4 regions of the Ruegeria sp. AP7 genome follow, and region 2 is predicted to be linked to each of the others. Evidence: riboswitches for the same ligand, from Rfam matches in the RefSeq annotation. Region 2 holds a riboswitch; each other region holds the start of a gene.
The links. Region 2 has a riboswitch for cobalamin ahead of ACR0KN_RS12320 (DUF1636 family protein). Riboswitches for the same ligand answer to the same signal wherever they lie in the genome.
Positions count from the first base shown of each region.

Region 1 (7,919 bases), on a different contig from region 2:
ACAAGGAGAAGCAACAGTAAAAGAACTGGCCGAGCCGTTCGATGTAAGCATGCCGGCAATCTCTAAACATCTCCGTGTTTTGGAAGAGGCCGGGCTGATTGAGCGTTCAAGAAACGCTCAGTTCCGACCCTGCAGACTAAACCCGGAGCCTTTGGAATCGATTGCAAACTGGACTGACCAATATCGTCATATTTGGGAGGTTCGGTTTGAAGCGATGGAAAAACTACTTAGCGAAATAAAGGATTTGAATGATGAGTGACTCAGAAAACTGGGTGCGAATTGTGCAGGAATTCCAGGCTCCGGCGAAACGGATCTGGCGTATGTGGACCGATCCGGCGCTTTTTCAGAAATGGTATGGGCCCAAAGGGTTCTCAGTTCCAACTGCAGAGATCGATTTGCGTGTTGGAGGTATACGAAAGGTCTGTATGGAAATGAAAACGCCGGATACCACCATGAGGATGTGGTTTACTGGCGTTTATAAAGAAATCTCAGAACCGTCCCGGTTGGTCTATACCGAGAGCATGTGTGACGAGGATGGAAATATTCTTTCGCCAAAAGATATGGGGATGCCCGAGGGAAGCCCAGACATAACCGAGGTGATTATTGATCTTCTCGAACAGGATGGTAGGACACGCATGACCATGGTCCATCGGGGTGTGCCCGCCGGAAGTGCAGGCGAAGGCGGATGGAAGCAAGCATTCGAGAAGCTGGATGCTGTTCTCAAGGAAAGATGATGCTTCGGCCTTGATCTGACGGTCTAAAGTTCCTTCCTTGCCCTAAGCGCTGCTGTGATCGTCCCATCATCCAGATAATCCAACTCGCCTCCAATCGGGACGCCCTGCGCTAGGGAAGTCAGGCGGACCTGCCCATCGAGTTGGTCGGCGATGTAATGTGCGGTGGTTTGGCCATCAACGGTGGCGTTTAGGGCGAGGATGATCTCGTTGATACCCTCGGCCAGAACCCGATCCTTTAGCCGTGGGATACGCAATTCATCCGGGCCGACACCGTCCAGTGCTGACAATGTGCCGCCCAAAACATGGTAGCGACCCTTGAAAACCCCGGCGCGCTCCATCGCCCAGAGGTCGGCGACGTCTTCCACGACGCACAGTTCCCCGGTTGCACGGTCTTCGCTATTGCAGATGTCGCAGATATCGGTCGTGCCCACATTGCCGCAGTTTAGGCATTCACGGGCCGTGACAGCCACCTGCTGCATGGCATCCGAAAGCGGCGTTAGAAGCAGGGCGCGTTTGCGGATCAGGTGCAGGACGGCGCGTCGGGCCGAGCGAGGGCCGAGGCCGGGCAGCTTGGCCATAAGGTCGATCAGATTGTCGATGTCGCTGTTCGAACTCACCGCGAAGCTCCTGCAAAGAGGCCGGGTAAGTAAGCCCCGGCCATTGATCCGTCAGGAGGGTGTATCAGAACGGCAGCTTGATGTCTGCGGGCAGACCCATGCTTTCGGTCAGCTTGGCCATTTCAGCCTGCGAGCGCTCCTGCGCCTTGGTCTGGGCGTCCTTGATCGCAGCGAGGATGAGATCCTCGACCACTTCCTTGTCATCGCCGTTGAAGATCGACGGGTCAATATCCAGACCTTTCAACTCACCCTTGGCGGTTGCGGTGGCTTTGACCAGGCCGGCGCCCGATTCACCGACAACCATCAGGTTGTTCAGTTCTTCCTGCATCTCGGTCATCTTGGTCTGCAAGTCCTGCGCAGATTTCATCATTTTGGCCATGTCACCCAGGCCGCCGAGTCCTTTAAGCATCGGTAATCTCCTGTCACTCGATTTGAGGCCTAGATACGAAGCGTAACCGCGCGACACAAGAGGTCAGGACACTCCCGCCCGTCGTCAAGACCTTTGACAAGACCTTTCCTCGGTTTGGCCCGGGCAGGATCGTCGGCGTCAGCCGAGGAGCCGTGGCGGCACGGGAGCACCTGGCTGGATTGAGGAGATCGCTTACAGGATCAGTCTTCCTCGAACGGATCCCATTCGTCATCTACTTCGGGCAGGGCTTCAGTTTCGACCTGAGCAGCGCGTTGCTCGGCTGTTTCGATGCTTCTGATCCGCGCTTTCGGGAAATGACTCAGAACCGCTTGCACCAGTGGATGCTTTTCCGCTTCGGCTTTGAGAGCCAGATCAGCAGCATCCCGAACTTCCGCAATTGTCGGAGCGTCGCCTTCTGAGACAATCGATACTGCCCAACGGTTACCCGTCCAGCGTTGCAGCGATGCACCCAACCGTTGAGACAGATCGGTCGGGGCATTGTCGGCCGGGGTAAATTCGATCCGTCCCGGTTGGTACGACACGAGGCGTACCCCGTTTTCGACCTCGACCAGCAGTTTCACATCCCGGTTGGTACGGATTAATTCAACCACATGTTCAAAAGTGGGATACCGCGCTAGTGCTGCCTGTACGTCCTGAGCCAGAGCTGTACTCGGTCCGCCTGCATTCCCACCGATGGCCGAAGAGGTATAGGCCGGTCGGGCAGAGGCCTGTGGCGCAGCGCTCGCCTGGCCTGGCACTCCGATACCCGAACCCGGCGCGGGATTTGGGGATGGAGGTGCATCCTTTAAGCGCTTGATCAGTTCTTCCGGACTTGGCAGGTCGGCCACATGGGTCAGGCGGATCACAGCCATTTCTGCAGCCATCATGGCGTTGGGTGCAGCCGAGACCTCTTCCAGAGCTTTGAGCAGCATTTGCCACATGCGGGTCAGAACACGCATTGGCAGCGCTTCGGCCATCTGTTGGCCGCGGGCACGTTCGTCGGGTGAAACGGTTGGATCTTCGGCGGCATCGGGGGTGATTTTGACCACCGAAACCCAATGGGTGATCTCAGCCAGATCGCGGAGCACAGCCAGAGGATCAGCACCTTCTGCATATTGTCCGCTAAGTTCGGTCAAAGCACTGGCCGCATCACCGCGCAGGATCATGTCCATCAGATCCAGCACTCGACCCCGATCCGCCAGCCCGAGCATGGCGCGCACCTGATCTGCGCTGGTTTCACCCGCACCGTGCGAAATCGCCTGATCCAACAGCGAGGTTGCGTCACGGGCGGATCCTTCGGCGGCTCGGGTGATTAGCGCCAATGCGTCATCGGCGATCTGCGCATTCTCGGATTCAGCGATCTTGCGCAACAGGCCGATCATATCTTCGGGTTCGATCCGCCTCAGATCGAAACGTTGGCAGCGCGACAAAACCGTGACCGGGACCTTGCGGATCTCGGTCGTGGCGAAGATGAATTTCACATGCTCGGGTGGTTCCTCAAGCGTCTTGAGCAGCGCGTTGAAAGCGCTGGTCGATAGCATGTGGACCTCGTCGATAATGTAAATCTTGTAGCGTGCGCTGGCGGCACGGTAGCGGACACTGTCGATGATTTCACGGATGTCGTTCACACCAGTCCGGCTGGCGGCGTCCATCTCCATCACATCGACGTGGCGGCCTTCCATGATGGCGACGCAATGCTCGCACTGACCGCAGGGTTCGGTGGTGGGTTTACCTTCGCCATCAGGCCCAATGCAATTCATCCCCTTCGCGATGATCCGGGCTGTGGTTGTTTTACCGGTGCCACGGATGCCGGTCATGATAAAGGCCTGAGCGATCCGGTCCGCCTCGAACGCGTTTTCCAGTGTGCGTACCATCGCGTTCTGACCGACCAGATCGGCAAAGGTTTCAGGACGGTATTTGCGGGCAAGAACCTGGTAGGCGGGGCTTGGCGTATCGGTCATGTCTGCTCTGTCGGATTCGAGTTATGCCGCAGCGTAGAGGGCCCCGCTGTCCGCGTCCACAGCAAGCCGCGAGGATTTTCATTTTGGATTGCTGGCCGACGCGGTTAATATCGTACAGTCTAAGACCAGCCAGAAAGATTTTCTGATCAGCGTTTCGGGGGGAGCGTAGAATGGCTCAGATTGTTATCCATGCACTTCAAGTGGGCGGGGGCACGCTTGCGTTAACTTCAATGCCAGGGCGAGGAGGAGACTATTCCGGTGATCTTGATGCGGTTACCGGATGGAAGCCCGGCCTTATTCTGTCAATGACTACCGAGGTCGAGATGATCCTTGATGGCGCCAGGGATTTTGGGGCCGATGTTCGCAGCCGCGCTTGTCGCTGGGTTCATCTGCCAGTCGAGGATTACGGTATACCTTCCGACGACATTGATATGCGCTGGGTGGATGCCAGCGAGTCCGCTCGCCACGCATTATCGGGTGGAGGCCGAGTACTAATCCACTGCAAAGGCGGATGTGGCCGTTCTGGTATGGCTGTATTACGCTTAATGGTCGAGTGTGGAGAGCACCCGGACGAGGCATTGAATAGATTGCGAGCGTTACGCCCATGTGCAGTTGAAACCGACGCGCAGCTGCGCTGGGCGACTGCGCCTGCCAGTGTCTTGGTAGCCGAATAGCGATCAAGCCGACGGACGGTATTCAGCCTGCGCCCGAGTACTTCCGCCCAGGGTTAACACTTCCAGCATCGCGCAAGGCGGTCGGGACAAGGTGCCTCCAGGGATGGGGTGCGAGTCCGTGCCAAACATCAGGTCTGCATAGCTGTCCAGATGGTCGATCGCGACGTCTGAATCCGCATCACAGAACACTCGGGTTTCTTCGGGACCGGAGCGAAATCGGGCGGTGCACCCACTAGCGCAATGAGTCAAATCGCAGCTTCCTTCGATTCCGAATCCTGCGGTGGTAGTGGGGCCAGCTTTTCCAACCGAAGTGGCCAGTGCCCGTGCCATTCGTGCCAAAGCGGGGCAGTTTTTCCCGGTCCGTTGGCAAATTGTTGCCGAGAATTCATGCGTGTTGGTCTTCCAGATCATTCATGCGCCCTCCGCGCAGGGCAGGGGCATCAATCAGGAGGGACAGCATGCATGCGGTCTTGCCCTGCCCGGACACCCCGCCCGAGTTTCAGTTTCGATTTGATGGCAGGTCTCCTGACTTGCGGGTCATTGCTTTGCCGACCTTCCCGACCTTCAAGGCCAGTGGCATTTCGACATCGCTCTCCGCTTACAGTTGCGGGGGCAGTCTCGGACTGGGTTCGTTCCGGTTTTATCCGGGCAGAACCGCACCGTGTTCCCTTTTCATCCCGGCCCGGTTGGGCGCGAGAACCATCACGTCATCGCTAGCGGTACAATCGTTCGGGAGTCAAGAAGATTGATGATGGCATGTGACGCACGGTCCAGCCACGTCAACCTTGACTCGGCGCGCCTTGGGTGAACTGATCGGTTCAGTTGATTTCAGAGGGCACCATGTTGGACACACAGCAAGCGGTTGTCACCGAGGACATTCAGTTTCAGTCCGGCCCGGCAATACTGTCGGCACGGCTCTATCACCCTGTCGCAGAACCAGACAAAGTTGTTGTGATCAACGGCGCAACCGGTGTGCCCAGAGATTACTACCAGCATTTCGCAAGTTGGCTTGCAAAAGCGCACGGCATGGCCTGCCTTACCTATGACTACAGGGATTTTGGTCACTCTCTGACAGGCTCACAAAAGCAATCGCGTGTCACCATGGCGGATTGGGCGCTGATCGACATTCCGGCTGCACGGACCGAAATGCGGCGGAGGTTTCCACAGGCCAAGCTTTGGAGTATCGGGCATTCTTTGGGCGGGATGTTTGGTCCGGTCCAACCCGATATCAATCAGATCGACAGGATGATCTGTGTCTGTTCCGGTCTGGTAACGCTGAGGGATCATCCTTGGCCTTACCGTGCTTTGGCGACGTTGTTCTGGTACGGTCATGCGCCCCTGGCGGTACATGCGCTCGGGTATTTGCCCGGAAAGGCTTTGGGTTTTGGAACAAATCTGCCATCCCGAGTTTACTGGCAATGGCGCAAATGGTGCACAGCGCCCCAAAGCTATGTACCCGAAATCGGAGATACCTTGCCGGCAAACCGCTGGGCCGACATGGGCAAGCAAGTTGACATATTCGCCTTTGAGGATGATCAGGTTGTGCCCCCTGAGGCGGTTTGGCGGCTTGCCGATCTCTATGGTTCAGGTGTGCGGTGCCATCTGCTTTCGGCAAGTGAATTCGGGTTATCCGAAGTCGGCCATATCGGCGCGTTTGCCCGGCGAAACGCTGCCGTTTGGCCCCGGTTGATCGCCTAAAATGCTGGGCACCGGTAACCGGTGCCCAGAAAGGTCAAAGTCCCTTGCGGGATTTTTTCTCGTGCATCACGCTGCGCACCATTTTTCCAAACGCTTTATCGCGTGCGCGTGCCTGCGCCACCGAAGCCGAATTGTGCTGATCTTCGCGACGCAGCTTGCGCCATCGGTCCAGCCGTGCGGGATCAAGTGCCCCGGTTTCGATTGCAGCCTGTATCGCACAGCCGGGCTCGGTGTTGTGCTGACAATCTGAGAATCGACAGTTCATGCTCAGGTCCGAGATATCAGAGAACACCTCGTCCACACCCTCTTGCGCGTCCAACAGGCGTAACGCACGCATGCCGGGTGTATCGATCAACCAACCTCCGTTGCTCATTCGATGTAACGCACGCGCCGTTGTTGTGTGCCTGCCACGCGCATCATCTTCGCGAATGGCTGCGGTGGCTTGATTCTGCCCGGTGATCCCGTTGGCAAGTGTCGTCTTGCCAACGCCAGAAGATCCGACCAGGGTGCTGGTCTGTCCTTTCGGGCACCACGACAGGACCTGTTCGATATCGGACTGATCCAAGGCATTTACGGCCAAAACTGTCAGAAACGGGGCCAGTGACTGGGCCTGTTCGACATAAGCAATTGCGTTGTCGCAGGTGTCCGACTTGGTCAGAACGATCACCGGATAGCTGCCTGCCTGATGGGCCAGCGCAAGATAGCGCTCTAGTCGGGGCAGATTGAAGTCGGCATTGCAGGAACTGACGATGAACAGCACATCCACATTGGCCGCGATCAACTGTGCTGCGACGTCTGTGCCCGCGGCCCGGCGCTGCAGCAGGCTGCGCCGTTCCAGAACACTGCGAATGCGTTTGTTTTCATCGGTCAGCACCCAATCTCCGACCGCAAAAGCACCAGTCGATTGGTCTGGGGAGAGTAGGGGAGTCTCGCCTTCTGGACTCAACCCGATCAACCGATCCCGGTGAACGGCTGCGATGCGAAAGGGGAAAAGGGACGGCTCAGCCGCATGCTGAGCTGCAAAGTGAGAGGACCATCCGAGGTCCGATAAGGAAAGTGACATGTGTCTGCCTGTGATCAGAAACAACAATCCTGTCGAATGGCGAACGCGCATTCGCAGGTGAGGTATTCAGGCAGTCAGCTGGAAAAAAGAATCAGAACCGGTCTGCCCGAAGGGTCATTGCTACAATCATAAACGCCCTCCTACGGCTAATGGGTTCAAAGTGAGAGGTTGGACATCGACCCAAGCGGGGCTCGTTGTGGCTGCTTCCTTCCGGACCTGACCAGGTTGGCGAGGCGCTCGCCCGCGCCAACCTCTCGAACAACGATATAGGCCTCCGGCTGTAAAATGGCAACCCGTCAGAAGGTCAGATGAATGCGCATAAACCCATCAGTATCACGGGGCAGTATCTGGGGATCATAATCCGCCAATTCTTCCAGGTATTTGTCCGCGCCGGGACCGGTGGTCAGAATTGCTCCACGGCTTTGGGTCGGCACAAACGAAAACGGCTGAGGAGCTTGTTCCAGTGGGTCGAGGGGCGATCTTCCTGAGATGTAATCGCACAGGATTTCGTGAATGCGCAGCGACGGCAGGTTTATCTGATCTGCTTGAAAGTCGACAGGAAAATGACCGCCCCCGCTGGCGCGATAATTGTTGAGTGCAACAACAAACCTTTGATCGGGGGCGACAGGCAACCCTTGAAATGTAAGATCGCGAACGCGGCTATGGCCGGGATCTGTGATCCGTCCGGTTGCATCGAAACGAGCGGGTTGAGACAGGTCGAACCGGCAGGTCACGCCATGCAGTACATCAAAATAATACCCCG
Region 1 is NZ_JBQFVT010000006.1:135,939-143,857, forward strand. Features, by position in the region: gene ACR0KN_RS13170 (ArsR/SmtB family transcription factor) at 1-259, shown strand, start outside; gene ACR0KN_RS13175 (SRPBCC family protein) at 252-734, shown strand; gene recR (recombination mediator RecR) at 758-1,351, opposite strand; gene ACR0KN_RS13185 (YbaB/EbfC family nucleoid-associated protein) at 1,416-1,760, opposite strand; gene ACR0KN_RS13190 (DNA polymerase III subunit gamma/tau) at 1,961-3,721, opposite strand; gene ACR0KN_RS13195 (protein-tyrosine phosphatase family protein) at 3,892-4,395, shown strand; gene ACR0KN_RS13200 (hypothetical protein) at 4,399-4,806, opposite strand; cobalamin riboswitch at 4,894-5,114, opposite strand; gene ACR0KN_RS13205 (alpha/beta hydrolase family protein) at 5,236-6,093, shown strand; gene rsgA (ribosome small subunit-dependent GTPase A) at 6,128-7,156, opposite strand; RNA gene ffs (signal recognition particle sRNA small type) at 7,315-7,413, opposite strand; gene ACR0KN_RS13220 (bifunctional 2',3'-cyclic-nucleotide 2'-phosphodiesterase/3'-nucleotidase) at 7,453-7,919, opposite strand, start outside.
Region 1: it holds a riboswitch for cobalamin, as region 2 does, so the genes downstream of both, ACR0KN_RS13200 (hypothetical protein) here and ACR0KN_RS12320 (DUF1636 family protein) in region 2, are expected to answer to the same signal.

Region 2 (7,919 bases):
ACTAATTTGAAGAATGCTTGGAGCGCACCCCAACACGCCGTCGCGACAAAGGCTTATCTACGGATCGTTGCTTGCTTCCATCTTCTTCTTAGCCATGGGCTTTACTTTGTTGGTATTGGTTGGATTGGTTTCCGGTGACTATGACCCTGCCATCATAGTCATTGCCGTGACGTCTTGGCTGTTAGGCTATGTCACTCCTGGCGCGCCTGGAGGGATCGGAATACGTGAGTTTGTTCTGCTCATCTTCTTACAGGCCTACATACCTGAGGCAGAAGCGCTGATTGCAATCGGGTTGTTCCGCGTGGTCACATCACTCGGTGATCTGGCATTCTTTATCGGCGGCGCTTTTCTGTGGCGTATCTCGCCAAAAGTAGAATGATCATTTGTTTGCCAAACTTGTAGCCCGACTGCACCTTTCAAATAGAGTAAACTATTGAGAAGTTGGCAGTTTTAGGCTCATTGCGACCATCAAGAAGCGGAGATGCGATTAAATCCGGAAAGCGATAGCTGCGGCTGTTAGTCACTTAAATTCACCGCTGGTTTCTTGCTGTTCTGAACAAAAGCAAAAATACAAAAACCGAACCTATGGAAGTCGTGACAATCCCTACTGGCAACTCCTGTGGCGCCAGCAAAAGCCTGCTGAGAATATCCGAACCGGTCAATAACGCAGCGCCAACAATCGCGGCAGTCGGTACAAGGTGGCTGTGCAAAGGTCCCGCAATTCCGCGGGCTATGTGTGGCACCATTAGGCCAACAAATCCGATCACACCCGCCACTGAGACAAAAACTGCAGTTGCCAAAGCTGCCGTGAAAAACATGCTGAATCTCAATCCCTGAACAGGGACCCCAAGAGTTGCTGCGGTTAAATCCCCCGTAAGCAGCGCGTCCAACCAACGACTGCGATACAGCGAATACGTTAGGATCAGGATCAGCCCAACACAAACAAGGGGAAACGTCTCCCAGCGGGCCAAGCCCAATCCACCTAACATCCAGAAGATCACCGAGTGGGCAGCGCGGTTGTCACCCGCAAATATCAAGTAATTGGTGATGGCTGAAAACAGGAATGAAACCGCCAATCCCGCCAGGATTAGTTTCTCTGGCGCACTTGTGCGCAAACCGTGAACCAGCGCCAATACAACGCCCGACGCGACGAGCCCTCCGCAGAAGGCGGCGAGCGGCAGTGTCCAAAAACCCAGCACATCTCCGGTTACGGTGATGACAAACACCGCACCTGCGGCGGCCCCCGAAGACAAGCCAAAGAGAAAAGGGTCGGCAAGATCGTTGCGAGTGGTGGTTTGTAGGACGACGCCAACGATACCAAGTCCGGCGCCTATCACAGCGGCGAACAATGCACGGGGCAACCTGAGATCAAACACGATCCGGTGCATCGGAGACATCTCGCCGTCGTCGATACCCGTGCCACGCATAATTGCAGTAAATGTCTCAGACACCGGGATCGAGGTGGTTCCGTAAATCGTGGAAACCAGCACAAGGGCGGCCAAAATAGCCGCCCCCAGCAGAAGTGTTAAGCCAAATCGGCCCATATCAGTTGAGGCCCGGATGCATCGCTTGAGCCATTTTCGAGATCGCCTCAATATTTGCGGGGCCAGGTGTCAATTCTTCGTACCGCAAGCCGATCCAACGCTCATTCTTGACGGCATCTGTCTGCGACATCACCGGATGCTCTTGCAGGAATTTGAAGGTATCTGCCGCGCCGTTGCCGGTCTGATAATCCAGCAGCACCAGGAATTCGGGGTTAGATGCGGCCACGGCTTCCCAGGAACTACGCCCCCAGCTTGTATCCATGTCATGGGTGACATTCTCACCACCCGCCGCAGCGATCATAGCATCGGGAATGGCAAACTTCCCAGCAGTGAACGGTGCATCCGCCGGACCATCCAACAAGAAAACTCGAGGTTTCGGCAACTCGGTCGTTTGCGCCTCGATCGCGGCCAATTCGTCTTTCCATTCGCTCACTAGCGCCTCGGCCTTGTCCTCGACCTGCATAACCTTGCCAAGACGCAGAACATCGTCAAACAGCAGGTCCATGCTGGACTCGGGGCGATCCTTGTCCAAATGCACACAGCTTTCGGTCAGGATCATGGTTTTGATCCCGAAGGGCTCCAATGTGGCTGGTGTCACATCCCCACCCGGTTTCATTCCATAATACCAGCCCGCGAAAAACAAATCTGGGTCCGCTGCGACGAGGTTCTCAACAGTGGGGTATTTCGGCGCTAGCTCCGGAATGTCACCCCGCAAGGTATCGAATTCCGGGCTGGTCTTGTACCAGCCGGTGATCCCGGTGAGGCCGACGATCTTGTCCTGTAGCCCCAAAGCAAAAGCCATATCCGTCATGTTCATGTCATGCACGACCAACCGTTCCGGCAACGTCTCAAACACAAGGGGTTCGCCGCAATTGTCTACGGTGACTTCCTGCGCTGCAGCGCTACTTGCAATGGCAGTGACCAAAGCCACGGACCAGATGTGTTTCATCAATATTCTCCTGAGTTTATGTAGAAACAGTGGTTCTTCGGATATCAAGAGCCGGTATCACGCGACCCTCATGGTGAAAGCACAGATAATCCACGCCAAAGGTTTCACGGACCCGTTCGGGCGTCAGAACTTCGGCGACCGTGCCAAATCCGGTCAGGCGCGTGGATTTCATCAAAGCAACATGTGTGGCGAATTCAGGGATCATGACCAGATCGTGCACGATCATTACCACTGTGACCCCAAGATCGGCGACCAGCGATAGCATCCGCCCCTTTGCGTCTGGATCCAGATGATTGGTGGGTTCATCGAGAAACAGCAAAGAGGGGTTTTGTGCCAAGGCGCGCGCAATATGCGCACGCTGACGCTCGCCCCCAGAAAGCTGAGCCATCCGCTTTTCTGCCAATGGAGCCAGATCAGTGAGGTCAAGTATCCGGTTCAGTTCGCATGCATGATCTTCGGCCGAGCGATCTGCGCGAATGGGAATCTGACCCAATGCCACATAATCACGCAGTGACAGACGCCCATCAGGAAATTCCTGCTGGCTGACAACGGCTATCATGCGGGCGCGTTCTTTTGCGGATAGGTGCTTGAGGCTTTGTCCATTCATACGCACATCCCCCAATGCCAGTGCTTCGGCACCACAGAGTAGATTCAAAAGCGTTGTTTTACCTGCCCCGTTCGGACCAGCGATCGCAAGAATAGCGCCCTCGTCCAAGGCGAACGAAACGCCTTGCAACAAGATATCTCCGTTAAGCGCGTAATATTCCAGATTTTCGGCAATCAGAAAGCTTTGCTTGGTCATAGCGCTTCCTCAAGCTCAATACGCGGCAGGCGTGAGAGAGTTTTCGTGAACAATGCCCGTGGCCGATCAGTGGCATTTGTCCAACCATCGCCACTGCGCAGATACTGATGGGCAAATTCAACGATCGCGTCCAAATCTTCATCTGTAGAAATGTCACCAAATAGATATTGTGCTTTGCCACGGGCCTGAAAGCCGATGGTGGTTGGCCTTTCACAACCCGCCATACAATTCACAGAGCGGATCACAAATTCCCTCGGCAATATATGCTTCAACGCCTGGGGTACTTTGTCTGCACTTTCGCCACTTCTGCAGCTCGCGCAGACAAGAAGGATATGATCAACATTGTTCGTCATCTCGCCACCGTTTATTGCGCAATTAAAGTTTTTGCAATGTTATATCGTAACGCTCTGATTATTCTGAACACCGCGTTGGGCTCCCCGCATCGGCGGTTCACGTTGTCGACAATGTATTGATCAGCTATTTTCGCATTTCTCACTCCGCTTGTTTCCAAGCGCAGACGGAAGCTGCCAGTCGTGTGCACACGTGTGAAACGTGTCATCAATACCTCCTTCCAGGACGCCCCGCCCCGGGTTGGTTGAACAATTGATGGCAGGTCTCCTGACTTGCGGGTCTGCGCTTGGCCAACCTTCCCGACCCTTGGGGTCAGTGGCTATTTGGCATAGCTCACCGCTTACAGTTGCGGGGGCAGTTACGGAATTGGCGCCGCTTGGCATTCCTCACCGTATTCCCTTTTCATCCCTCTGACGTATCGTTGGGAACCATCTGCTGCCTGAGTGCCCGAGATCAAGAAATGCGTCAATAACTTTCTCCAAGCTTAAGTCTTCGAAAGTAAGCCAACGCAACACTAGCGAATACGGCGCCAACCGTGTCCGTTTTGAAGTCGTAAATCGATGAATCCCACCCTACCAACTATTGACCGGTATACTTCATTCTGACGCGAAAACGGCTGTTTGACATCGAAGGGAATGAGGCAATAAGGCTGCCATAAGTCACTTCGTTTGAAAGAAAAACCAAAAAGGGTTAATCTACGGGCATTTAGAAGGGGCTGGCTGTCGGATATTTTTGTAGAGGTTAATTATTGCCTGGGCTTGCTCGGGAAAAGGGGGTTCGTGACACATTCTTTGCCAAACACTTCACCTGAAGACGTGGTTGACGATATCATCGATCAGAATTTTGAAGCGATCGCGAAGTGGAAAGGTCGAAGGTTAAGAGCGCAACATGGGCGCAGCCATGGATGTGTCAAAGCCACTTTCACAATCCGGGACGATCTGCCGGAAAGGTTGCGCCATGGCCTTTTCGAAAAAGCAGTAAGTTATTCTGCAGCAGTTCGCTTTTCCAACGGTGCGCATCTGGATGATCGTAAAACCGATGCCCATGGAATGGCGGTCAAGCTATTTGATGTGCCGGGCACCAAACTGATCGACGTCGAGGCACTTTCACAACTCAACATCTCGCAAATCAGCGATGAGTTCGACTTTGTTCTTGTCGATCGGGACACTTTCCCCAGCTACCTTTCCGACGATTATGAACGGCTAAGCAGACTGATCGCTACTCTGCAAGCCCTACAACACGCGGCAAATAAGCGTCGCAGCTGGTCATTGAAGCTGATCACTCGAGGGTTGGTGGCCCTGTTTCGCGCATTTGCCACACAAAAAGGCAGGCGAAGTCTTCAGACTGCGAGCGATTTTGCCTCGAACTACATGCAGTCGCCATTCGAGGCGCATTTCTGGTCAACGACGCCCTATCGGCTGGGGACTGACCTGACAGTACGATACCTCGCCCGCAGCGTTCGACATAAGGTAGCAACCAAACCGGTGGACGAGCATGACGGCATCAGCCTGAAACTCCGTCAGGACGTCGCCAGTGACGGCAATCGATTTGAGTTCTGTATAATCGAACCACCGCGAAACGATGGCGACTTCGATCCGCTCGACAACCGCGTCAGATGGGCCTGCGGTCCAGAGCCGGACGCACCACTCGACCCGTTTCATCGAACGGTTACACCCATCGCAGATATTATCATGGAAAAAGATGCAGAATTCGATCCGCTCGATGGTGATACCCTGTCATTTTCGCCATGGCGTGTGACCGCCGAGCACAAACCTCTGGGCCCGATCAACGCAATCCGGCTTAAGACTTACCTTAGCCTCGCCCGCGCCCGTTTTCCAAACCGATGATCAATTGGAGCCATTTAGATGCTGAATATTGATGATCTTATCAATCTTGGGTTCAAGATCGCACCACGCACGACAAGCTATATCTCAGCCATGAGGCTTGCGAATGCAGCGCGGGTGCACCGGCCGCGACCCTATACATTGGGCGCGGACTATACCAGCTGGCCAGGCGTCTATTCCAACCGTTGGATTGGTCGTCACACAACGCCCGAAGATCCTTCGCCGATCCTGCCATCGGAAAGTGAAGTGGCCGACTTGTTTCGCCGAAGAACTCAGATAGATGGCAGCCCGCTTACCTTGTTGTGCCCGCAAGGCACGACCGTTCTTTTCATCTCGGTCGCGCAATGGTTCACCGACAGCTTTCTGCGGACCTTCGGGCCAACCGGACCGTTTGATCAGACTGATTCAAACCACGAAGTCGATTTATGCCAGATCTACGGATTGAACGATTTTCAAACTGATATGCTGCGCGAAAGAGACCCCGAAACAGGCGAAATGACCCACCGACTGGCGTTTCGGATGGACGACAATGGCGAGATGTGGCCGCCGAAGCTGTTCAAAAAAGATCAATCCGGTGGAGTTAAGCTGGCCCCGCCATTTGATGGCAGTCTCGCCGAGGGTGACAATGCCGCGCGGCCCCTGCATGATCCGTGCAAGCTGCGTAACTCCTTGAAACGCGCACATCCCGAGCTGACACGCCAACAAGTCGATCAAAGGCTGCTTGATTTTCACGCAACCGGCCTGGACAACGGCAACGGCACGATCGGCTATACTGCCATCAACACATTGATGATGCGCGCGCACAATACATTTGCCGATCTTCTCTGGCGCGAGAAACGCGGCACTGACGGTTGGGATAAAGAGCGCGTGTTCCAAACCACGCGGTGCACTCTGATCGCGCTGCTGATCAAGCTGGTGATTGAGGACTATATCAGCCACGTGGCAAACATGCCTTTTCATCTGCCGGTCGGCGTCAACCGCTGGCAGCGTTGGCATCATTCAAACCAAATCGCGATTGAATTCAATTTGCTTTACCGTTGGCATTCAATGATCCCCGAGCGTTTCATCATCGACGGCACTCAGGTCGAGCCGACTGGATTCCGGTTCAACCCTCGCCTCGTCGAACAAACGGGACTTGAGGAAATGATCCGCTCGCTCTCGCGCCAACCAGCAGCCAGGATATCGCTGCGCAATACACCTGATTTTCTGTTCGAAAGGCCTGCAGAAGGTGTGCCCTCACCGGTCGAAGCAACGATTGCCCTTACACGCAAAGCACGACTTCCCTCACTGAACGCCTATCGTCATCATTTTAAACGTCGAGTACACTCGAGCATCGCGGATCTTGTGGGGGATCAGCCCTTCGCCGACGAGCTAATCGCCGACCTGAGCAGAATGTATTGCAATGTTGATCGGATCGAGTTGTTTCCGGGCTTGTTCGCCGAGCAGCACAAGGGGACCGTCATTATGGGTGACTTGATGACGTCAATGGTGGGGTATGACGCGATCACGCAACTCATGAACAACCCAATGGTCTCAAAGAACCTGTACTCGGCCAAGACCTTTTCGCAAACGGGTCATCGGCTGCTGCTAAAAACCTCTTCATTTGCGCAGGTCGCTGAATTTGTTGGTCTGAATCTTGCCCCGGATGACTGTGCATTGGGCCGAAGGCGCTAGGCCGAAACCCCGGCATCATTCAGCTTGGCAAGACGTGCAGCAATCTCAGGGTCAACTGGTCGCAGACGGGCCAGATCTTCTAATGCTCGTTTCTCATACAGAGCAGCTCCCTGATCACGGGCCACTTGTATCGCCGTTCGGCACGCGGCCTCGGCCTCATCAGAAGCGTCTTCCTGCTTTGCCAGCAGCGCAGCTCTGATCCGGTTTAGCTCGGCTTCGTAATTCCGCTCTCCGGTTTGATCCGCAAATCTTAAACCAGCATCAACTGCTTCCAGACCTTGCAGGATTTGACCAAGCGCGAGAAAGCCACGCGCAAGTTCAGTATGGACAAGAACACCTGCCGCCTTGGCTCCGGTCGCATGCATTTTTTCCCAGGCCGATTGCAGCAAGGCGACGCCCTTTGCTGGTTCGCCCGAACGTATCGACGCACCCGCGAGATGCGCGGTTGCAACCGCGTTGTAATATGGGCCAACACTGTCTCGCACGATCTTTGCAAAAGTCTTTGCCATATGCGGATAATCCGGATGATCGGTCTGCATGTAGATCTCGGTCTGCCAATGCATCGCATTTGCCACCGTCAGCGACTGCCCCGATGCCCCTGCAGCATCAACCGCACTTTTGGCGCGAGCCAAAGCACGTTCAGTATTCCCCAGGAAACTGTCGACCAAGGCAGCCATGCTCTCGATCTGTAACATCGCCGCGACATCCGGATCGTTTCCTGCCTCAGCAGCGTGTGCTTCGGCGTGCAAAGCTGC
Region 2 is NZ_JBQFVT010000005.1:254,651-262,569, forward strand. Features, by position in the region: gene ACR0KN_RS12295 (hypothetical protein) at 1-5, shown strand, start outside; gene ACR0KN_RS12300 (lysylphosphatidylglycerol synthase domain-containing protein) at 14-379, shown strand; gene ACR0KN_RS12305 (FecCD family ABC transporter permease) at 531-1,544, opposite strand; gene ACR0KN_RS12310 (ABC transporter substrate-binding protein) at 1,546-2,493, opposite strand; gene ACR0KN_RS12315 (ABC transporter ATP-binding protein) at 2,510-3,295, opposite strand; gene ACR0KN_RS12320 (DUF1636 family protein) at 3,292-3,648, opposite strand; cobalamin riboswitch at 3,887-4,094, opposite strand; gene ACR0KN_RS12325 (catalase family protein) at 4,426-5,493, shown strand; gene ACR0KN_RS12330 (peroxidase family protein) at 5,512-7,164, shown strand; gene ACR0KN_RS12335 (ATP-binding protein) at 7,161-7,919, opposite strand, start outside.

Region 3 (7,919 bases), on a different contig from region 2:
GGCGCGTGGATTTTCCGGGTTGGTATTGTCCAGGTGATAGAGCTGAGCGTTACCACCGGTGATTTTCTTGGCGGCAGCAAACCCGGCCTCATGCGTGGCATAGTCATTCGCCAATAGCAGGTCGGTCTCGGTCAGGTCCTGGAGGTGTACAAAGCTGTCAGCATTGGCGACACGCCGCGTAATGCCATCGACGTCCTTCGTGATATGCTCACCTTCCAGTGCAAAGGAACTGGCATCTAACCACGCCTCACCCGCCTTTGAGCGGGCCTCATCGGTGTAGATTTCGGATAGTTGGGTCATGTTGACGCCATAGCTGCCGGGGGCGGGGCCAAAGACCCGCGCCGCCGGTTCCTGTCCGGCATAGGGGTTCCAATCGGGCGCTTCGTCCCGATCAGACAGTGTCCGTACGGCCTGACCAAAAAGCGCCGAAAGCGTTGGGAACACATCACGGAACAGGCCCGAGACCCGTAAGGTCACGTCCAGACGCGGACGGCTGAGGTCGGTGATCGGCAGCACTTCGATGCCTGAAACACGCTCCGAGCCTTTGTCCCAAATCGGTTTCACACCCAGCAAGTGCAGCGCCATGGCGAATTCCTCGCCTGCGGTGCGCATCGTGGCCGAGCCCCACAGGTCGACGATCAGCCCCTTAGGATAGTCGCCTTCTTCCTGCAGGTGTCGACGCACCAACTCCTCTGCCAGCTTGACGCCTTGAGTATAGGCCGCACGCGTGGGCACAGAACGCGGGTCGGTGGTATAAAGATTCCGCCCAGTAGGCAGCACGTCTGAGCGTCCGCGATAGGGAGAGCCTGAAGGTCCGGCTTCGATTCGTTTGCCAGCTAGCGCATCGACCAGAGCATTGCGCTCAGCTTGGGCAGAAGGCGCGGGGTTGAAATCACCCGTCACATCTGGAACCCGTCCAAAGATGTGCAGGCCGTCGCCGAACTGACTTTCCTTGATATCGCAGACAAATCGATCAATGCGCGTGATCGCCTCGGCGATGCAGGTGGCCTGATCGAGGCCAAGGTCGCTTGCCAGCCCAATGGCCTGGGCCTCGTCGCGGATATCTTCCTGTAACCGGTCACGGCGCCTGGGGTCCAGACCGTCCGCGTTCGAGAACTCATCCAGCAGTGCTTCCAGCCGAACCATGCGATCCGGCGTACCACTTTCTTTCATCGGGGGCGGGATATGGCCCAGCGTAACTGCGCCGATCCGGCGCTTGGCCTGCGCAGCTTCGCCGGGGTCATTGACGATGAACGGGTAGATCACCGGGAGTTTATCGATCAACGCCTCGGGCCAGCATTCATTGCATAAAGCGACCGATTTACCCGGCAGCCATTCCAGCGTGCCATGGGCACCAATATGGATCAAAGCATCCGCGCCTATCCCTTTGCGCAGCCAAAGGTAAAAGGCGACGTAGCTGTGACGAGGCGTGCGCGAAAGGTCATGATAGTCATCCTCGCGCAGCTCTGGCGTGCCTCGTTCTGGCTGCAGCGCAATCACAGCGTTGCCACGCCGAAGGGCCGTGAAATGGAATGCTCCATCTGCGAACGCTGGATCGTCCTCGGGGTCTCCCCAGACCGCCTGCAGATCGGCGCGCAATTGATCGGGTAGCTCTGCATGCGCAATCAGGTAGTCCTGCAATGACCATGAAATCCGGGCGCCCAGCAGGGTTTCGGCAATCGGCTCGGCCGGTGCGATTGCATATCCCTCATTCTGAAGATCGGTCAGCATCGCTTCGGCAGAAGCGAGCGCATCAAGGCCAACTGCATGCGCCATCTGCCAGTCCTTACCCGGGTAAGTCGACAGAACCAGCGCCGGTATTTGATCCGAACTGGGCTTTTCGTGCAGGTCCAGCCAGCCAGAGACCCGATCGATGACAGCTTCGATCCGGTCAGGTTCGGGCTGGTGGGCAAAACGCGAATATTCCAGATAAGGATCGCGCTTGCCCGGTTCTTTGAACGACACGATGCCCGCGTTAATCCGCCCGTCGACCTCGGGCAGCACCACATGCATGGCGAGGTCAGCAGGCGAAAGCCCGCGTTCCGCTTCTGCCCAGGCTTTGCGGCGCGAGGTCGCGAGGGCGACCTGAAAGACGGGCACATTGGCAGCATCCAAGGGTGAAGTGCCTGATGCGCCCTTGCCCGAAAAGGAGGTGGCATTGATGATCGCTGAAGGTTTCAGCGCCACGATCGTCTCACGCAACCAGTCAGCGGCGGTTGGCGCTTTGAGCGACGGGGCGAACAGGCCAATGGCCTCGAATCCACGCGATCTCACACTGCGGATCAAAGCCGCGATTGGGGCAGTGTCGGCAGAGGTCAGGTAGGCCCGATAATACGTTACAATAATGCGTTTTGCATCGCCCGAAAAAGCTGTGTCCGCCGGTATCACGCCACGATCCGGGCACCAGGCGCCGTAATCCGGTATGGTCTTTGCCCCCATCACCGGACCGGCATATAGTCCCGCCGCCAGCGCCATCTGTGCGAGCGCGGCCTGTGCCGCAACCTCTCCGCCGGTATCACACAGATGCGCCAAGCGCCGCAGGGTTGAGACGGGCAGGGTGGAGTACTCATCCAGCCGCGTATCCTCGCGCCCGTCCGCAGGCAGGACAGCCAATGCGATCCCCTTGGCCTGTGCCAGTGCCAGAACCTGCTGCAAGCCGTAAGACCAATATGGCACGCCGCCAATCAGGCGGATCAAGATGCCTTTGGCCCCCTCGAGCGTCTGTTCAACATATGTGTCGACTGACAGGGGATGTTTTAGAGCTGTCAGGTTGGCCAACCGCAGGGTTGGCATGCGCCCGTCTGGCCCGCCACCGCGATGCCAGCCCGCCGCGAAAGCGCCAAGATCACTGTCAGAAAAGGACAGCACCACCAAGTCCGCCGGGCTCTGGCCCAGATCGGTTGGGGTCTCGGTTTCCTCTAACCCGTGGCTTTCGCGGAAGACGACGTGCATGAATCTTACTCGGCGGCCTCGGTCACACCCACAAGGATATCACGGATTTCGGCCTCTTTGATATCATCATGCTCGGCGATGACCACAAGGCGCGAGCGGCGCTCTTCACCAGGTTCCCACGGGCGGTCATACTGATGACGTACCCGCGAGCCGACGGCCTGTACCAGCAGGCGCATGGGCTTGCCCTGAACCGCGGCATAGCCTTTGACGCGCAGGATGTTCAGTTCCTTTGCCAGGCGTTCGATCTTGGCGACCAGATCCAGCGGATCAGTCTGTTCCGGCAGTTCGACGATGATGCTTTCAAAATCGTCATGCTCGTGATCGTGATGACCATCATGATGGCTGGGACGCGCTTCCATGTCGTCCTCGGCAGCAGCTTCAAGGCCCAAGACAACGCGCACGTCCACGACACCTTCTGCGACTTCGACGACGGGTAGGGGGCGAGGGGCTTCGGCCGCGATGACCTCTTTGGCTTTGGCGACACCTTCGGGACCAGCCAGATCGGGCTTGGTCAGCAGGATGATGTCGGCGCAGGAGATCTGATCTTCAAACACTTCCGATAGTGGCGTCTCGTGGTCGATCGACTCATCGGCAAGGCGCTGGGCGTCTACCGCTTCGACATTGGGTGCAAACCGACCAGCGGCAACAGCTTCGGCATCGGCCAAAGCGATCACGCCGTCGACGGTGGTTTTCGAGCGAATGTCTGGCCAGTCGAACGCTTTAAGCAGCGGCTTGGGCAGGGCCAGGCCCGAAGTTTCGATCAGGATGTGATCGGGGCGCGGCTCCAAGGCCATAAGCGCTTCGATCGTGGGAATGAAATCGTCGGCCACAGTGCAGCAGATGCAGCCATTGGCCAGTTCCATGATGTTTTCTGCTGGGCAATCCGGGATTGCGCAGGATTTCAGGATATCGCCATCGACACCCACATCGCCGAACTCATTGACTACAACAGCCAAGCGCTTGCCTTGCGGGTTCTGCATCAAATGCTTGACCAGCGTCGTTTTGCCCGAGCCCAGAAAGCCGGTGATCACGGTGACGGGCAGTTTTTCGAGATTGCTCATTTCAGGGCTCCAATCGGGGGAATACGGGCCGCGCAATTCTTGCGGAAGTGTTCGGGGCGTTCACGCCATTTGACCAGCCCGTCCTCGGTATTAAGGTACTTGGTGGCACCTTCAATGATGGTTTCGACGTGATCGGTTTCGCTGAGGTGTTCGTAAACGAATGTCCAGCGATCAGGTCCGCCACGCAGCACGATAGAACAACCCTCATCGCAGTTTGAAAGGCATTCTACTGCTTTCAGGGTGATGCCTTCCGGCAGGGCGGCCTGTTCAAGCGCTTTGTGCAGCAATGTGCCGGGGCGTTGGGCGTCGTCTTCGACGGGTAGGCCGCGACGACAGGTGGTGCAGACCAGCAGTTCGACCGGTGTGGTCTCGGTCATGTCTCTCATCCCCCAAATCCTCTTCGTGGGGGACGGGGTTTCATGCGGGCCGATCAAAGCCCCACACCGGAACACCCCGTCCGGTTTCATCTTCGGGCGTTGGCAGGTCTCCCGGCTTGCGGATGTCAGAGCGGCGCTCTGTCGGATGTCCCGCCTTCCCGGCATTCGCCAGTGGCTTGGGCACCCTCTCCGGTCACGGTCGCGGGGGCGGCTGCGTTTGACGGAAAATCCGCTGACGCATTCCCTTTTCATCTGCTGCTGCAGACACCAACACTTGGCTCTTGGGACAGCATCACCCCCCTTGTCAAGCGAGTCTCGCTCAACTGTGCGTACAGGGGCAAAAAAGCGACCTCTGAGGGTCGCTGGACGGCATGACTTAGGTCAACAGGCGTGTTCGCATGTGCATCGAAAGACGAACAGGGAGAGCGTCATATGAAAGTAGGCTTCATCGGGCTGGGAAACGTGGGCGGAAAATTGTCGGGCTCGCTGCTGCGCAATGGGATTGACCTGACCGTTCATGACCTCAACCCTGATCTTGTGTCTGGTTTTGTCGCGCAGGGTGCGAAGGCAGCTAAAAGCCCCGCCCAATTGATGCGTGATTGTGACGCCGTGATTACCTGTCTGCCATCTCCTGCCGCCTCGGACGCGGTAATGCAGGAGATGCTGTCCGAAGTGACATCCGGTAAGATCTGGATGGAAATGTCCACCACAGACGAATCGGAAGTAAAACGATTGGGTGCTTCGGTGATCGAACGTGGGGGGGCTGCAGTCGATTGCCCGGTATCGGGCGGGTGTCATCGGGCGGCTACGGGCAATATTTCGATCTTCGCAGGCTGCGATCGAGAAACATTTGAGCGCATTCTGCCGTTCCTGACGACGATGGGGCGCCGCGTTTTGCACACAGGCGATTTGGGATCGGCCTCAGTGTTGAAGGTGCTGACAAACTATTTGGCAACCGCAAATCTGATCACTTGCGCCGAGGCTTTGGTGACCGCAAAGGCCGCAGGGATGGATCTTGGCACGACCTATGAGGCGATCAAAATTTCGTCGGGTACATCATTTGTGCACGAAACGGAAAGCCAAGTGATTCTGAATGGGTCCCGCGATATTTCATTCACCATGGATCTGGTCAAAAAGGATATCGGTCTGTTTCAGGAGGTCGCCGACCGCGCCGGGGTGCCGCTGGAGATAAACCCGGTGATGATCAAGATTTTTGAGGACGGGATCTCTCGCTATGGAGAGAGAGAGCTATCTCCCAACATCATCAGGCGGCTGGAGGATGCGACCGGGCTTGAGATTCGGGCACCGGGATTTCCAGCCGAGATGCTGGACGATGAGCCAGAAAAGCCGGGCTATGAGGTGATCCCGCAATATCGACGGAGTGCTTGAGGTCAAGATAAAGAGATTACTTGATTTTGATGAAGGCCCTTCAACTCTTTGGTTCTTTGTGATGTGTTGAGCTCTGGCGTTGCAAGAATTAAGCACATTAATTGGAGTTGATTGCCTGGTTGCAGCGATCGGATTTGGATTGGAAACCACTCGACTTGGAAGTAGCTTTCATTGATCAGTTGGATAACACTCTGACAATTGATCCAGAGGCCACGAACCCAATTCAATTTGCGATGCAGTTTCAGAGAGTTGGCCCCGCTTCGGAGGAACGTTGCGCTATGCGTAGCTTAGCAACTCGGACATGAAAGTGATCTTTGCATATCGCATCGGCCAGAAAACAATGGGTGGCAAGGCGATGCGTGTTGACCAGTTGGCTGCAATGGCGCGCGCGCATTTATCGGAGCGATACACATTCGAAGTCGTGTTGGCTCCCAAAGCCTCTCGGGTACATGCGTGTCGGCGATTTGTAGACTCCTGCAGGGACGCAATTGTGATTTTTCACAAAAGTGCTGCATCAAATTTGGGGCAGGAGTTTAGAGCGTCCTTGAAGAAAGTCGCGGCAGGCATTTGCGTTGATCATCTGGATGTCATTGCCGGGCAACTGGAAGCCGGTTTTGTGGACGTCCATATCGCTGCTTCGTATCAGGGTGAGCGTAGCTTGTGCCAGGGATTGCCCGCGCTTGATCCGACTCCGGGTGTTCAGGTGCGCCATCTGAGGCATCATGCGGATCCGCGACTCGTTCCGGAATCTGCACCCAAGGCGGAATTCAATTTGGGTTATTTCGGACTGCTTGATAACGTTGTCTTGCCGCCCGCTCTGGCAGAGCAGTCAGTAGTGCCCGGTTATGACGGTAAAGGTGATGTGGAGGCCTTCATCGCAAGACTATCAGAGGCAAACTTTCACATTTGCACGCGTGACCCGAGCCCTGTTCTCACTCGCGGAGTGTTGTCCTCTAAGCCCTTCACTAAGGGTTTCAACGCAGCTGTTATTGGGGCAAATGTGTTGGTAAATCGGCAGGTTCACGATGCCGAATATTATCTGGGTGCAGATTACCCTTACTTTGTGAAAAGCACTGACAGCGCGGCTATTGTCGAAGGAGTTGAGCGTGCGTCCGCAGAATTTGGTGGAGAGCAATGGCGAATAGCGCAGGCCCGAATGTCTGATTTGGCCCGGCAAGTAGCCCCCGCGGAAGTCACCGGCGAATTGGACAAAATCCTAAGGCTATTCTAATTAGATCAACAATAGTCCGAGAATGGCACAGGCAAGAGTTTAACTTATGGCAAACGAGACCTTTCTCATCGTGACGACGATGAAGAACGAAGGGCCATTTATGATCGATTGGGTGGCTTACAACCGCGCAATCGGGTTCAATGATATCCTGATCTACACCAACGACTGTTCTGATGGCACAGATGTCATCGGTGATCGGATGCAGGCCTTAGGCTGGGCGCATCATGAACGCAACAAGGTCGGACCACGCGCTGCGCCCCAGAACCGGGCTTTTACCCGATCTCGCAGTCATCCAAGCTATCAGTCCGCAAATTGGATTATGAGCCTGGATGTGGATGAATACGTCAACATCCGTTTGCCTGAAGGCAATGTTCAGTCACTGGTAGAGGCAAGCGGTGAAGCTGATGCAATATCGATCTGTTGGCGTATGTTCGGAAATGCCGGCTTAAATGACTTTGTCGATCGACCTGTCCCTGAGATGTTCTTTCAGGCGGCCACCGAAGACAGCTACCCCCATCACCGGACGAAAGGTTTCAAAACGCTATTCCGAAATAACGGCAAGTTTAGTCGGTTTCGCGCCCACCGTCCTCGGATCAATCCAGAGGACGCTCCAAATCCCGACGCACCGTACGAAGGGGTGTTGTGGAGAGATGCAGGCGGAAACCTCTACCCGGCAGATCAGGTGAAATGGAAGGCTTGGCGCGGATTCAGCCATGAATTCGCGCGTATTCACCACTATGCAGTACGAAGTACCGATAGCTTTCTTGTCAAACGTGAACGGGGCCGGACTAACCATGTTGGCCAGGACCAAGGTCTGAAATACTGGCTTGTAATGAATCACAATGATGTCGAAGATCGCTCGATCTTGGGCCACATGCCCGCCATGCATGACATCAAAGCCGAGATGAT
Region 3 is NZ_JBQFVT010000001.1:62,852-70,770, forward strand. Features, by position in the region: gene cobN (cobaltochelatase subunit CobN) at 1-2,952, opposite strand, end outside; gene cobW (cobalamin biosynthesis protein CobW) at 2,958-4,013, opposite strand; gene ACR0KN_RS00315 (DUF1636 family protein) at 4,010-4,390, opposite strand; cobalamin riboswitch at 4,475-4,677, opposite strand; gene ACR0KN_RS00320 (NAD(P)-dependent oxidoreductase) at 4,823-5,779, shown strand; gene ACR0KN_RS00325 (hypothetical protein) at 6,324-7,010, shown strand; gene ACR0KN_RS00330 (glycosyltransferase family 2 protein) at 7,057-7,919, shown strand, end outside.
Region 3: it holds a riboswitch for cobalamin, as region 2 does, so the genes downstream of both, ACR0KN_RS00315 (DUF1636 family protein) here and ACR0KN_RS12320 (DUF1636 family protein) in region 2, are expected to answer to the same signal.

Region 4 (7,919 bases), on a different contig from region 2:
GGTTCATGATGAACAGCCAGGAGATTGAAACCGCCGTTCGTCTTGGCCTCAATCTGGTTGTTACTGTTCTGAATGACAGCTCGTACGGAATGATCCGTTGGAAGCAGTCGCATGCGGGGTTTGATGATTGGGGATTGGAATTCAAGAATCCTGATTTTGTGCAATACGCCAACAGCTATGGTGCTGCGGGTCATCGGGTCGAAAGGACAGAAGATCTGGTGCCTACCTTTGAAAAAGCGTTTGAAGCAGGTGGTGTGCATCTGATCGACTTGCCGGTCGATTACAGTGAAAACCAACGTGTCCTCATTGATGAGCTTGCGGCGAAGGTCTGTCTGATATGAGTAATGTTGTTGAAGTTCTGAACCCGTTTGATCTTGAGAAAATCGGCAGTGTCGAGGTTAAAAGCTGGAACGATATCAATGTGATGCTGAACGTGGCACACGGTCTGCACCGTGATCGGGGCACTTGGTTGCCTGCTTACAGGCGGATTGAGGTTCTGAAGAATGCAGCCCGGATCATGTCCGGCCGCGCGGAAGACCTTGCGATGCTGATCGCCAGCGAAGGTGGCAAACCCTTGATTGACGCGCGCATCGAAGTGGCACGTGCTATTGATGGTGTCGAACTGTGTATCCATGAAATCGGGCAGATGGCGGGCCGGGAAATACCGATGGATCTGACAGTAGCAGGATCGGGTCGGATTGCCTTTACACAGCGTGAACCCATCGGCGTTGTGGTTGCCGCAAGCGCGTTTAACCATCCGTTGAACTTGATCGTACATCAGGTGGCCCCGGCTGTGGCCACTGGATGCCCGGTCCTCGTCAAACCGGCGCTTGATACACCACTGTCATGCGAAGCATTTGTCGACATCCTGTATGAGGCTGGCCTGCCAAAGGAGTGGTGCCATCTGGCGATTTGCCAAAATGATGTAGCTGAACGGATGATCACGGACGCGCGCGTCGGATTCTTTTCTTTCATCGGATCGGCACGTGTCGGGTGGATGCTGCGCTCGAAGCTGGCGCCGGGGACGCGATGCGCGTTGGAGCACGGCGGAGCGGCGCCAGTTATCATCGATGAGACAGCCGACATTGATGCCATGATCCCCTTGTTGACCAAGGGTGGATTTTATCATTCCGGTCAAGTTTGTGTCTCGGTTCAGCGTGTTTTTGCTCCATCAGGGATGGCGGAAACGGTCGCTCGAAAGTTGGCAGAAGCCGCGTCAGCGCTGAAGGTGGGTGATGCCCGTGACGCCAGCGTGGAATGTGGGCCACTGATCCGTCCGGGTGAAGTTGATCGCGTAGAACAATGGGTAGACGAAGCGGTTGCGGGAGGTGCCCGCGTAATGACAGGGGGTAAACGGCTGGGCCGAACGACCTATGCACCGACTGTCCTTCTAAACCCACCGGCTGATGCGAGTGTGTCCACCTCCGAAATCTTCGGGCCGGTTGTTTGTGTTTATGAATATGATGATCTTAGTGCTGCATACGACGCTGCAAACGCTCTTCCTTTTGCATTTCAGGCGTCGGTCTTTACCAAATCCCTGGATACAGCAATGCATGCCGTGCGGTATTTGGACGCCACGGCCGTCATGGTGAACGATCATACTGCTTTTCGGGTCGACTGGATGCCATTCGCGGGTCGCCGTCAATCAGGGTACAACACCGGCGGTATCGGCTACACCATGCATGACATGACGCAAGATAAGATGGCTGTAATACGGCTGTGATGAAGCTGTCAGGATCGATCCGATACTGATCGAGCGAATGTGGGTACTCTAATTTCGCAAATGGCCTGCTTAGTGACGGAAACGATTGTTGACCGCGCTTTGCATGTTCTGGCATGAACACGCCATGTTCGGTTCCGGGGGATTCCCCCGGAAGCAATAGGGAATGTAGTACGGTGCTCTTCGCGCCAAATCTGCAACTGCCCCCGCAACTGTAAGCGGCGAGCGCGGCTGACAATGCCACTGGGATATCCCGGGAAGGCCAGCATAGCGCTTTGACCCGCAAGTCAGGAGACCTGCCGAACACGCGCCCTCGGAAAGGGTGCTCATTGTCGGCGACGGGGTGTGCGCTGTATCCGTTTGTCTCGGTCGACGAACGGACGCGGGCCCTCCCCAAGTCAAAACCAAATATGTGCCGGGGAAGGCGCGACCTGAGAAGGACTGAGTTTTGAAGATATTGTTTTTGGCAGCCGCAGCTGCTGCAGTGATGCCTACGTTTGCGAGCGCTCATTTCCTACTGGAATACACAGAAAACACGATGATCGAGCGACCCGGTGATGTGCCGGTAAAGCTGATATTCTGGCACCCGTTTGAAGCCGGTCATGTGATGACGCTTGAAAAACCGGAAGAATTCTATGTGATCCACAACGGCAGTAAAACCGATCTGCTGGACACATTGGAAGAAACCACATTTGACGGCCCAGACAACAGCGCCAAGGCGTTCAAAGGCTCGGTCCCGGTGAAGCGTTCGGGCGACTATGTGGTGGTGACCGTTCCTGCGCCCTACTACGAAGAATCTGAGGATATTTATATCCAGCAGATCACCAAGGCCTATCTGAACCGAAATGAACTGCCCACCGACTGGGATCAGCCGCAAGGTCTGGCAACAGAAATCCTGCCGCTGAACAAGCCCTACAACATCATTGCGGGCTCAACTTTCACGGGTCGCGTGCTGAGCGAGGGCAAACCAGTTGCAGGGGTCGAGATTGAGATCGAATACATCGCCGCCGCCCCTGACCTGAAAGGCACGGGCGCCGCTGCACCGACGGTGTCGCCGCTGCCAGGTGGTGCACTGGTCGCGATTTCGGACGAGAATGGATATTTCAGTTTTGGTGTACCCAAAGCCGGTTACTGGGGTTTCGCCGCTCTGGGCTCTGGTCCGAAAACCGAGCATGAAGGTAAAGAGCTGAGCCAGGATGCCGTGATCTGGATCCGCGCCTGGGATCTGGAGTAGGCCCTTATGCACATTGTAGATGGTGCTCTTTCGAACCCTGTCGTAATCGGCGGTGCGATCGCTGCTGCAGGCGGGATTGCAATGGGGCTGAGGTCGCTGGATCTGGATCGCATTCCCACAGCGGGTGTTCTGTCAGCCAGTTTCTTCGTTGCTTCGCTGATTCATGTGCCGATTGGCCCATCTTCTGTGCATCTGATCCTGAATGGCCTGGCCGGGCTTCTACTCGGTTGGGCCGCCTTTCCGGCCTTGTTTGTCGGGCTGCTGTTACAGGCTGTTTTCTTTGGATTTGGTGGACTGACCGTTTTGGGGATCAATACCGTGAACATTGCTCTGCCAGCGGTACTGACCTGGATGATCTTTGGCCGCCTCATCGCCCGAGGCTCGGCCATTCAGGGGGCGATTTGGGGCGGTATCGGGGGGGCGTTCTCAATCGCAGCCACAACCGCGTTTGTTGCCATTTCACTGGCGATGTCCGGTGACGCGTTCCTGCCTGCGGCCAAGCTGGTGTTTTTCGCCCATATACCGGTTATGGGCATTGAAGCCATGCTTACGGGGTTTGCCGTGATGTTGGCGCGCAAGGTGAAACCGGAACTGTTCAAAAAGGCGGTTTTAACATGAAACAACTGGTTGTTATTGCCACGCTGATGCTCACACCGATTTCGGCCCTCGCACACAAGGTCATCGCGGGGGTTTTCCCCGCTGGCGAAGCGATCGAGGGTGAGCTGGGGTTCTCCAATGGCGATATGGCAAGCGACCAGGAAGTTTTCGTCTACGGCCCCGATGGTGCTGAACTAGGTCACACCGTTACCGATGGGGACGGGTTCTTTTTGTATATCCCCACAAAACCTGTTGCGCATACCTTCAAGGCCGATCTTGGCGCGGGCCATGTGGCAGAAGTGACAATGCCCGCAAACGAGGTGGCCGAGATCATGGGAGTTGCCGCTGAGGTTGCGGAGATCGGCGCTCAGTCTACGACTGTTGCAAGCGTTGGAACCGTGATGGTTGCGTCTCTGTCCGATCAAGAACGCGCCGCGATCGCTAAAGTGGTGCGCGACGAAACCCGCCCCCTGCGCCGAGAAATTGCCGCCTATCGCGAACATAACGATATGCAAAGTATTTTGGGGGGCATCGGGTATATCGTTGGTCTCTTTGGCATCGGGTTCTATTTCGCCGCGCGCCGGAAGATGGCCGCCTGATGGCCCATGCGCTGGAACCCCAAGCCAAAACTCTGGCCGAGGCAGGTGGGATTGAGCCCTACGGGGTGATCGTGGATTTGGATCCGCGGATGCGCATCGTAATAACATGTCTCTTTGCCGTCCTTACCGTTGCACTAAGTTCAATCCCGTCATTGTTGATCGCGCTTTCAGTTTCGATCGGGCTGTTGCTGATGTCGCGGTTGCCCATTCGCCGAACTCTCAAACGTATGGCGATGATGGACAGCTTTATCATCTTCATGTTGGTGCTTTTGCCATTCTCCATGCCCGGAGACACCATGTTCACCCTCTTTGGATTTGCGGCAAGCTGGCAGGGGTTCTGGAAAGCCATTGAGATCGCGCTGACGGCAAACGCCGTGATACTGGCGCTGATGGTCCTGGTAGGGTCGATGGAGCCTGTCACATTAGGTCATGCATTGCACAAACTTCGCTGCCCGGGGGTGCTTGTGCATCTGTTGATGTTCACGATCCGCTATATCGAGGTGCTGCGCGAAGAGTACCTGCGTCTGCGCGGCGCGATGAAAGTCAGAGGTTTCCGACCGGGCACCAACTGGCACACCTATCGCAGCTTTGGTTATCTGGTCGGTATGATGCTGATCCGCGCCATTGAACGTTCCGAGCGCATTCTGGACGCGATGAAGTGCCGAGGGTTTTCGGGCCAGCTTCTTTTGTTACAGGAATTTAACCTGACCCGACGGGATTATTTGTTTGCCACGATGATGTGTGCGATCTGTGTCAGCCTTCTTATTCTGGATTTTCAATGACGATCCTTAATCTCGAAGACATTTGCTTTTCGTACCCGGGTCAGGCCCCGGTTCTGGACGGAGCGTCGCTGCGGCTTGAACCTGGCCAGCGGTTGTCGATTGCAGGTCCAAATGGATCAGGAAAATCCACACTTTTTCGCATTGTCCTTGGCCTTCAAGCGCCCTCTTCTGGGCGCGTGAACATCTTTGGTAAGGATAGGTGTGTCGAGGCCGACTTTCACGAGGTTCGCCGCCGTATAGGACTGGTGTTCCAAGACCCTGACGACCAGTTGTTTTGCCCGACCGTGGCAGAAGATATCGCTTTTGGCCCGCTCAATCTTGGGCGCAGCACGACCGAAGCGCTTGCCATCGTTGACAAAGTGCTGAGCGATTTGGATCTGATGCATCTGCGTGACCGTATCACGCATAAACTATCAGGTGGTGAAAAACGGTTGGTGACGCTTGCCACCGTACTCGCGATGGAGCCTGAGGCGTTACTATTGGACGAGCCGACCAACGCGCTTGATGCCAAGAATGAAGCACGGCTTCTGGAAATTTTGCAGGGATTACCTCAGGCAATTCTATTGGTCAGTCATGCCCCTACGTTCCGCCGCTCGTTGGCGCCCGAGACCCTCGAACTGCGACGTGGGAAGCTTGTAACGTTGTAAGGCTGATACGCTACGATCGGATGCCGCGCGTTGGCGGCAACCATCAGATCCAATGGAATAGGCAGATCAACTGAAGATCATGTTGGTTGGTTCAAAGCCATTAGATCGGGATTGGCAGAGACATTCCCACGTTCGGGTAGAACCGCTGAATGACGCGAGCGATTGCCCGCAATCATAGACAGCAAAAACTCGGAAAAAAACGTTTGCACCCCAATAACAATCATCGTGAACGCAGCGATCAAAGTGCGCATCTCGTTCAATGCCGCAAAGTCCGAGGCAATCCAGCCAGGGGTGATAGTGGCCGCCCAGATTAAGCCGCCAAATGTAAGGACAAGCCCGGCCAGGATCCAATATTGCAAGCGCGAATATCCGAACAATACCCGAGCGCGTTCTGTTGGCAATCGTAGCCCATCCCGATAGCTGCACATCAGTGCCGCCAGCCACAGCACCTCCGTCTGAAAGGCCAAGACCATGGCCGCACTCGCCGCGACGGCCCAGTGATCGCCGATCCTGAAGCCACCGATCAGCGCCATTTCCTGATCTCCGCTAAGTTGCAGTAGAACGGTGATTGCAAATCCTGCGAGGAACGGGACCAGTGCAGGCACCAGAAACAGCCAGGTTGGGCTGAGCAAGAACATGTATATCAGGTGCCGAAGCCCATCTCTCCACGGATTTAAATGTGGTGCCCTGCCGCGTCCGTCAGGGGACAAGGTTACAGGAACCTCGGCTATATTCAGCTTCCGCAGCACAGATTTCCGCAGCATCTCGGAAGCAAATTCCATCCCGGTTGAAGATAGGTTGAGCCGCTCCAATGCCTCTCGCCGGATGGCGCGGATGCCACAATGGGCGTCACCGATACCAGTGCAAAACAAAATTCTAAGAATGCCCGACAAGGCCGGGTTGCCGATATAACGGTTTATCCAGGGCATTGCACCTGGCTTGATTTCGCCACGAAACCGATTGCCCATGCATAATTCGGCACCATTCATCAACTTTTCGATCATCGGAACCGCTTCGACGAAATCATAGGAACAATCGCTGTCGCCCATCACCAGATACGTGGCGTCGCTTGCCGCAAAACCACCAATAAGGGCAGCGCCATAACCGGGTTCTTGAATGTTTACGACTCGGGCGGCGGCCTTTTCAGCTAGGGCTTGACTGCCGTCCGTGCTGCCATTGTCTGCAACGATTACTTCGCCTGATAGCTGGCATCGCTCAGCGAGTATCTGCAAGGCTTGTTGCGCTCTGATTACACAGGAAGAAATCGTTCCCCGCCTCGTTCAGGCAAGGCATAACGATAGCGACCGAGTTTTCGGCTGGCACCATGGTTCAGATAGCTCCCAATAGCGGATCGTAACATCAACAATAAAAGATAATAGCCATAATAGTGTCCAAATCGTGGCCTTAACTGGCCGCAGTTGGAACATTTCGCTTGAAAGGGCTTGCTGGAAATTCTCCGAAGCGGCGGGCGCTAGTTAGAGATAAATTTACAATAACAGGCACGGTCGCAGGAACTTGCCTTGTTAAACTTTGCAAACCAGGAATTGACGATTAAGAAGGTCATATGAATACTCAGTCTCATACCAAAAGTACCGCCCGATCTCTTCCAATTGCGCTTTTGCGCGCGCGTGAAACTGTTATGGCACCCATCCGGGATATGCTGCAGGGTATTCGCCTGACCGAACAGAAATGGCGAATTCTGCGCGTACTGGATGAGTTGGGAGAGGTGGAGCAAAGCGCAATTGCGCATGAGGCTTGCCTGCTTTTACCCAGTGTGACCCGTATTCTACGGACGATGGAGGCAGACGGGCAGATTACACGCCGTCAAGACAATGAGGATAAGCGCCGGACTATGGTGCAGATCACCGACGCGGGTCGAATGATATTAGAGAACAATCTCGCCACATCGCTTGCAATATCGAACAATATCGAAGCGCAGCTTGGACGTGAAAAGCTAGATCAACTTCTGGATCTTCTCGAGGAGCTGCAAGAGGTTAAAGTCTGACCCCGTCCTGGCAAAAAAACGAGGTCAGTAGACAAGTCAGAGACTGGCCAGTCCGGTATCAAGCGCCGAGAGGATTTTGGCCACATCTTCCGAAGTGATCACCAGAGGTGGTGACAGGATAATGTTATTGCCGGACACACGAACCATTACACCGTCTTCATAGGCTGTTTTTTGTACTTGTAGAGGCAAGTGTTTCGCGATTGGTGCTTTTGTTTTGCGATCTGAAACCAATTCTAGCGCACACATGAGGCCCTCTCCCCCACGCACGTCACCGATGACGTCATATTTTTCGGTCAGCTTTTGCAATCCGGAAAAGAGTTCGTCTCCACGTGCGG
Region 4 is NZ_JBQFVT010000012.1:17,756-25,674, reverse strand. Features, by position in the region: gene ACR0KN_RS17875 (acetolactate synthase large subunit) at 1-341, shown strand, start outside; gene ACR0KN_RS17870 (aldehyde dehydrogenase family protein) at 338-1,723, shown strand; cobalamin riboswitch at 1,836-2,038, shown strand; gene ACR0KN_RS17865 (DUF4198 domain-containing protein) at 2,169-2,954, shown strand; gene cbiM (cobalt transporter CbiM) at 2,961-3,572, shown strand; gene ACR0KN_RS17855 (cobalt ABC transporter permease) at 3,569-4,150, shown strand; gene cbiQ (cobalt ECF transporter T component CbiQ) at 4,150-4,932, shown strand; gene ACR0KN_RS17845 (energy-coupling factor ABC transporter ATP-binding protein) at 4,929-5,579, shown strand; gene ACR0KN_RS17840 (glycosyltransferase family 2 protein) at 5,657-6,811, opposite strand; gene hpaR (homoprotocatechuate degradation operon regulator HpaR) at 7,144-7,584, shown strand; gene ACR0KN_RS17830 (aminotransferase class III-fold pyridoxal phosphate-dependent enzyme) at 7,621-7,919, opposite strand, start outside.
Region 4: it holds a riboswitch for cobalamin, as region 2 does, so the genes downstream of both, ACR0KN_RS17865 (DUF4198 domain-containing protein) here and ACR0KN_RS12320 (DUF1636 family protein) in region 2, are expected to answer to the same signal.